2 regions of the Stenotrophomonas sp. YJH_SMC_120 genome follow, and region 2 is predicted to be linked to the other one. Evidence: riboswitches for the same ligand, from Rfam matches in the RefSeq annotation. Region 2 holds a riboswitch; the other holds the start of a gene.

Region 1 (3,379 bases), on a different contig from region 2:
CCCGTTCAAGTACGCCGACTACGGCAACCTGGCCACCATCGGTCGCATGGCCGCGATCGTGCACCTGGGGCGGCTGCAGCTGTCGGGCGTGCTGGCCTGGTGGTTCTGGCTGGCCGCGCACGTGTTCTTCCTGATCGGCTTCCGCAACCGCATCGTAGTGCTGCTGAACTGGGCCGTGGCGTACTGGAGCTACCAGCGCAGCGCGCGCATCATCTTCGGTGATGACCAGGAAGACCGGCGACCCCGACGGTAGTGCCGGCCGCTGGCCGGCTGCCGCGCGGTCCGTCCCCTCTCCGCAGGAAAGGGCTCTGACTCCGTCAACATCATCCATGCATGGCGTGGATCTACCGCTTCATCGGGCCGCCGGGCACCCGCCGTTTCGACCATGCGCGGCAGAAGTCCTCCTTCCTTGCGGTGTCGGCAATCTGCGCGGCACTCCAGTTGCGGGTAATCCAGATCGTCAGTGCCGTGCTGCTCAGATGCCAGCGCAGCATGTCGTGCCGTGGCTGCCGCCAAAGATGGCGGCGGGCAATCCAGAACGCCTCCCGTTCCACCTCTGGCACCTTCTTCTTCATCGCGTCGTCGTCGAAGAACTGCGCGGCGAAACACCAGGGATTCATCGGCTGAGATCCTGTTCGCGGTTCACTGCTGCACGCAGCCACACCACTGGGCGCACGGTCTGCTGGCTTCGGCCAACCGCCCACCAGGGCAAGCCCGAGCAGGTACAGCAGGCCAGGCAGCAGTGCGATGCCGGCGGCCAGTACGACGACGGAGACCCATGCCTTACCGGCGGCACGCATCGTGCTCACTTCGCCTTCGGTTTCGGGTACCACAACGCGTTGACGATGACCCAGCGCTGGTCGAAGCGCCCCATGTGGAAGTAATCGACGAACCACGGCGTTTCCAATCGCACCGAGGCGGCATTGCCGGTCACGTCCAGCACCGTGCAGCGGCGGTCCCATTGATCCTTCGGGGTCTTCAACGCGCCCTGCTTCGTCAACGAGACCAGTTCTTCCTTCGACATGCGGCGCAGGCCCAGCCGCTCGTCGGGCGTATCGCCGAGGACCGCGCGCTTGGCCAGGTCCGGGTGCAGGGAGCGGGCGACGCGCTGCGGGTCGGCCTCCAGCTGGCCGTCGACGTAGTCATGGCAGGTGGCTTCGATGGCCGCGAGGGTGGCCGGGTCGGCAGCGGGACTGGTTGACGCAGAGAGAGCGAACAACAGGGCGACGGTGGACATCCGGGTCTCCAGCGCTGAGGGCTGGGCGATCATCGCATGGCGGCACAGAGGCATCCATGTATGCCATGGATCTACAGGGACCCAGCATCCACCGCCTGCAACCACGCCAGCTTGCGCTCGCGCGGCAGCTGCTTGAGCTGCCATTCGGCCCGCGAGGCGGCGGCCCGGTCCGGGTACTCGCGCACGGCCAGCACCCGCAGCGGCGGCCGGGCCCGGGTGTAGCGCGCGCCCTTGCCAGCCTGGTGGGCGGCGAAACGCGCGTCCACGTCGGTGCTGATGCCGGCGTAATAGCTGCCATCGCGACATTCGAGCAGGTACAGGAACCACGGGCGGAGGGACGGGGCCATGCCCGGATTATGCCGTGCTGCACTGCAGCGGATATACTGGCGCTCGAATGCAGGAGAGAGGCGCCGCGCTGGCGCCCGCCGAAGGCGCAGGCTCCCATGATCGCTCAGGCCGGTGGGCTGGAATCCCACCAACCATGCATTCGACTCGCCGAGCTGGAGAGAGGTCACCGGGCACGCCCGCGACGATCCGCCGAAGGGGCACGCGGCCCATGCCGCTGAACTCTCAGGCAAAAGGACAGCGGGAGCGGCACCGGTCATCGTCATCCCGTCATTGCGCAGGCAGTGGCGGTAGTCGCGCATGGCCGGCCCCACCGCGCCCGGAGCCTGCCCAATGCTGCTGTCCATCATCTACCTGATCGCCATTTCCGCCGAAGCCATGACCGGCGCACTGTCCGCCGGCCGCCGCCGCATGGACCTGTTCGGCGTGGTCATGATCGCCTGCGTCACCGCCCTCGGTGGTGGTTCACTGCGCGACATCCTGCTCGGCCACTATCCGCTGGGCTGGGTGAAGCATCCCGAGTACCTGGGCTTCACCGTGTGCGCGGCGCTGATCGCCACCTGGGTCGCACGCTGGATGCACCACTTCCGCCGCACCTTCCTGGTCCTCGACGGGCTGGGCCTGATCGCCTTCACCCTGATCGGCTGCTCGATCGCGCGCGAAGCCGGCCATGCGATGCCGATCGTGCTGATCGCCGGCATGCTGACCGGCGCGTTCGGCGGCGTGCTGCGCGACATCCTCTGCAACGAGGTGCCGCTGATCTTCCAGAAGGAGCTGTACGCGATCATCGCGCTGCTGACCGGCGCGGCCTACCTGTTGCTGCTGCACTGGGGCGTGGCCGACGCCACCGCGATCCTGTGCTGCCTCGGCGGCGGCTTCGCGCTGCGCCTGCTGGCGATCCACTACCGCTGGGAAATGCCGAAGTTCGTGTACCACGACGAAGTGCATTGAGGTTCGCGCGGCGGAATCCGCACCACCCCGGCGATGTACCTGGCGCTGTCGCTCATGCGCAGCGCCAGGCGCATCGCCGGTGCAGATGGGCCGGACTCCAACTCCGACCGGCCCTGATCGCGGCCGCACCCCCGCAGGCGCTGGCCGCCATCCACACACGTGCCGCACTCAAGCGGCTTCGGACACCTTCACGTCGCGACGGGCGCGCACGGCCGCGGCCAGTCGCTCCAGCACCGTCACGGTGGTGTCCCAGTCGATGCAGCCATCGGTGATGCTCTGCCCGTAGACCAGCGGTTGGCCTTCCACCAGTTCCTGGCGACCACCGACCAGATGGCTCTCGATCATCACACCGACGATGCGCTGTTCACCGTCTTCCAACTGAACGGCGATGTCCTCGATCACCTTCGGCTGGTTGTCCGGGTTCTTCAGGCTGTTGGCATGGCTGGCGTCGATCATCAGGCGCGTCGGCAGCTTGGCCTTGGCCAGCGCCTGGCAGGCCTCGGCGACACTGCCTGCATCGTAGTTCGGCTGCTTGCCGCCGCGCAGGATCACATGGCAATCCGGGTTGCCAGTGGTCGAAACGATGGCGGTGCCGCCCTGCTTGGTGACCGACAGGAAGTGATGCGGATTGGAGGCCGCACCCACCGCGTCGGCGGCGATCTTCACGTTGCCATCGGTGCCGTTCTTGAAGCCGACCGGGCACGACAGACCCGAGGCCAGTTCGCGGTGCACCTGGCTTTCGGTGGTGCGCGCACCAATGGCGCCCCAGGCCACCAGATCGGCGATGTATTGCGGCGAGATCACGTCAAGGAACTCGACGCCGGCCGGCAGGCCCAGCTTGTTGAT
Region 2 (3,379 bases):
TCAGGAACGCGGACTGGCGCAGCAGGCCGGCCGGCAGCGCGTCGGCGGTGCTGGCATCCAGTGCGTCGACGTCCAGCGAGGCACCGAACACCGCAGCCACGGCGACGATGTCGGCGCGGGTGGTGGTCTCGTCCAGGCTGATGCCGACCGAGTCGCTGTCGATCGCGCGCAGGTTGTAACCGGCGGCGCGTGCCTTGGCATGGATTTCATCGGCATGCACGCCGGTGACGTGCAGGGTGTCGAAGAAGTCGCCACCGACCTGCACGCCGGCATTGCGCAGCGCTGCGGCCAGGATCGAGGCCAGTCGATGGGTGCGGCGGGCAATGCGGATCAGGCCTTCCGGGCCGTGGTAAACGGCGTACATCGAGGCCATCACCGCCAGCAGCACCTGCGCGGTACAGATGTTGGAGGTGGCCTTCTCGCGGCGGATGTGCTGTTCGCGGGTCTGCAGGGTCAGGCGGTAGGCCGGGTTGCCCTGGGCATCGATCGAAACGCCGATCAGGCGGCCCGGCATCGAGCGCTTGTAGGCGTCACGGCAGGCCATGAAGGCGGCGTGCGGGCCACCGAAACCGAACGGCACGCCGAAACGCTGGCTGTTGCCGACAACGATGTCCGCGCCCCATTCGCCCGGGGCAGCCAGCAGGGTCAGGGCCAGCAGGTCGGTGGCCACGGCCACCAGGCCGCCGCGTGCGTGCACGGCATCGACCAGCGCCTTGTAGTCGCCGACCTGGCCGAAGGTGTCCGGATACTGCAGCAGCAGGCCGAACGCTTCCGCTTCCAGTGCTTCGGCCGGGGTGCCGACGCGCAGCACGATGCCCATGGGCTCGGCGCGGGTACGCAGCAGTTCCAGGGTCTGCGGGTGCACGGCGTCGTGCACGAAGAAGGTGTCCGACTTCGACTTGGCCGAACGCTTGGCCAGGGTCATCGCTTCGGCGGCGGCGGTGGCTTCGTCCAGCAGCGAGGCGTTGGCGATTTCCATGCCGGTCAGGTCGGCGCACAGGGTCTGGAAGTTGATCAGCGCTTCCATGCGGCCCTGCGAGATTTCCGCCTGGTACGGGGTGTAGGCGGTGTACCACGCCGGGTTTTCCAGGATGTTGCGCAGGATCACGTTCGGCGTGTGGGTACCGTAGTAACCCTGGCCGATGAAGCTGCGCAGCACGGTGTTCTTGTCGGCGATCGCACGGATCTTCGCCAGTGCCTGCACTTCGGTCATCGACTCCGGCAGTGCCAGCGGTGCCGGCGACTTGATCTTGGCCGGCACGATGGCGTCGGTCATCGCATCCAGCGACGCGTGGCCGACGACGTCGAGCATCTGCGCGATCTCGGCGTCGTTGGGGCCGATGTGGCGCTCGACGAACGCGTTGTGGTGCTCGAGCTCACGCAGGGAAGGGGTGTTCTGGGACATGGCGAAGGATCCGTCAGGAAAGGGCACACGCACGGGCACAAGCCGCCGGTCGGCGGTCTGCGGGGCGCCCCTCTGTCCTTTTGCCTGAGAGTTTAAAAGCGCGGCGGACCGCAGCTTCGTGCCCCTTCGGCGCCGGATCGAACCGGTCTCTCCAGAGTTGTGTTACGGGTGGTATCGGGCCTGAGCGATTACGGGCGTTGCGCCTTCGGCAGCGGTGTTCCGCTTCTCCCACCGTGTTGCCCGCCGATTATAGCCCGTTGCGGGCGCGGCGGCCGCCTTCGGTCCTGGAGGCCGCGCCTGAATGGCCGATGGCCCGTCCGTGCGTTTTGTGCACTGCTGCATGGCATCAGGTGCAATCCCCACCTATGATGGGCGGATACCCGAATTCATCTGGCGCCGTCCCTGCTGCAGGGGACCTGCGCCCGCCGTGCGTGCCGCGCATGGCCCTGCCGGACGCCTTTCCCATGACCGCCGCTGTTGCTCCCTCCACCCGCCGCATGGCCCTGCTGCTCGCCGGCCTGGCCATGTTCGGTCCGTTCTCGATCGACACCATCTTCCCGGCGTTCCCGCAGCTGGCCCAGCGCCTGGCGGTGGACGAGGTGGCGGTGCAGCAGACCATCAGCGTGTACCTGCTGTTCTACGGCCTGATGAGCCTTGCGCACGGCCCGCTGTCCGATGCCTGGGGCCGCAAGCGGGTGATCCTCGGTGGCCTGATGGTGTTCGTCGGCGCTTCGGTCGGCTGCGCGCTGTCCACCGACCTGACCACGCTGCTGGCGTTCCGTGCGCTGCAGGGCCTGTCAGCAGGCGTCGGCATGATCGTCGGCCGCGCGGTGATCCGCGACCTGTACCACGGACACGACGCGCAGCGTCTGATGAGCCAGGTATCGATGCTGTTCGGCATCGCTCCGGCCATCGCACCGATCATTGGCGGCTGGATCCTGCTCAGTGGCGCCGGCTGGCCACTGATTTTCTGGTTCCTGGTGGTGTTTGCGCTGCTCCTGCTGGCGGCCACTGCACGCTACCTGCCGGAAACCCATCCGGTGGAGGCACGGGTGCCGTTGTCGCCGCGCGTGCTGCTGCGTGATTACGTGCGAATCGGTTTCAACCCGCGGTTTCTGCGCCTGGCGCTGGCCGGCAGCATCGGTTTCGGCGGCATTTTCCTGTACATCTCCTCGGCGCCGGTGTTCGTGATGCAGCACCTGCATCTGGGCGAGGGTGGTTTTGCCTGGCTGTTCATCCCCACCATCGGCGGCATGACCACCGGCTCGTTCCTGTCCGGGCGCATGGCCGGGCACACCACGCCCACCCGCCAGGTGTCCATTGGTTTCGGCCTGTGTGCGCTGTCGGTGCTGCTGAATGTCGGCTACGTGGCGCTGTCGCCACAGTTCGTGCTGCCATGGGCGGTACTGCCGATCTTCCTGGGCGGCATGGGCATGGCATTGATCTTCCCGATCCTGGCGCTGGCGGTGCTGGACATGTACCCGCACCAGCGCGGCCTGGCCTCGTCGCTGCAGGCCTTCGTGCAGCTGATGATCAGCACGGTGGTGGCCGGCGTGGTGTCGCCGCTGCTCAGTGCCAGCCCGCTGCACCTGGCGCTGGGGCAGGCCGCGTTCTTCGCCGCCGGCTTCGTGTTCTGGTACTGGGAACACCAGCGTGAACGCGCGGCACAGGCGGCCTGCACGGGCCATTGAGCAGCGCGCAGGGGTAGGGCCGGCCGCTTTGCCCGCAACGCTTGCGAAGAGGAACGACCGGACTAGGCTGGGCACTCCAGCCAGCCGGTGCGTGGATGCACGACAGCCAGCCAATCCGATGTCGTTGCATGAGGTTCCCCATGGCTGCGCAGCAGACCTACCGCCTGTTCGAGGTGGCGCTGAAGGAGCGCCGCGTTCTTTCCCCTTCCCTTGACCGCATGGTGTTCACCGGTGCCGACGTGGCGCGGATGAAGACCGAAGGCCCTGACCAGCGCATCAAGGT

Evidence for each region. Region 2 has a riboswitch for glycine ahead of gcvP (aminomethyl-transferring glycine dehydrogenase). Riboswitches for the same ligand answer to the same signal wherever they lie in the genome.
Region 1: linked by a shared signal. The riboswitch ahead of AC5P60_RS14705 (trimeric intracellular cation channel family protein) and the one ahead of gcvP (aminomethyl-transferring glycine dehydrogenase) in region 2 are both predicted to bind glycine.

Annotation. Positions count from the first base shown of each region.
Region 1 covers NZ_JCAFRY010000012.1:93,496-96,874, forward strand. Annotated here, with positions in the region: gene AC5P60_RS14685 (NAD(P)/FAD-dependent oxidoreductase) at 1-253, shown strand, start outside; gene AC5P60_RS14690 (hypothetical protein) at 345-800, opposite strand; gene AC5P60_RS14695 (nuclear transport factor 2 family protein) at 806-1,237, opposite strand; gene AC5P60_RS14700 (GIY-YIG nuclease family protein) at 1,309-1,584, opposite strand; glycine riboswitch at 1,625-1,714, shown strand; glycine riboswitch at 1,728-1,831, shown strand; gene AC5P60_RS14705 (trimeric intracellular cation channel family protein) at 1,916-2,533, shown strand; gene AC5P60_RS14710 (3-deoxy-7-phosphoheptulonate synthase) at 2,702-3,379, opposite strand, start outside.
Region 2 covers NZ_JCAFRY010000025.1:46,753-50,131, forward strand. Annotated here, with positions in the region: gene gcvP (aminomethyl-transferring glycine dehydrogenase) at 1-1,405, opposite strand, end outside; glycine riboswitch at 1,468-1,570, opposite strand; gene AC5P60_RS19640 (multidrug effflux MFS transporter) at 1,870-3,096, shown strand; gene AC5P60_RS19645 (siderophore-interacting protein) at 3,237-3,379, shown strand, end outside.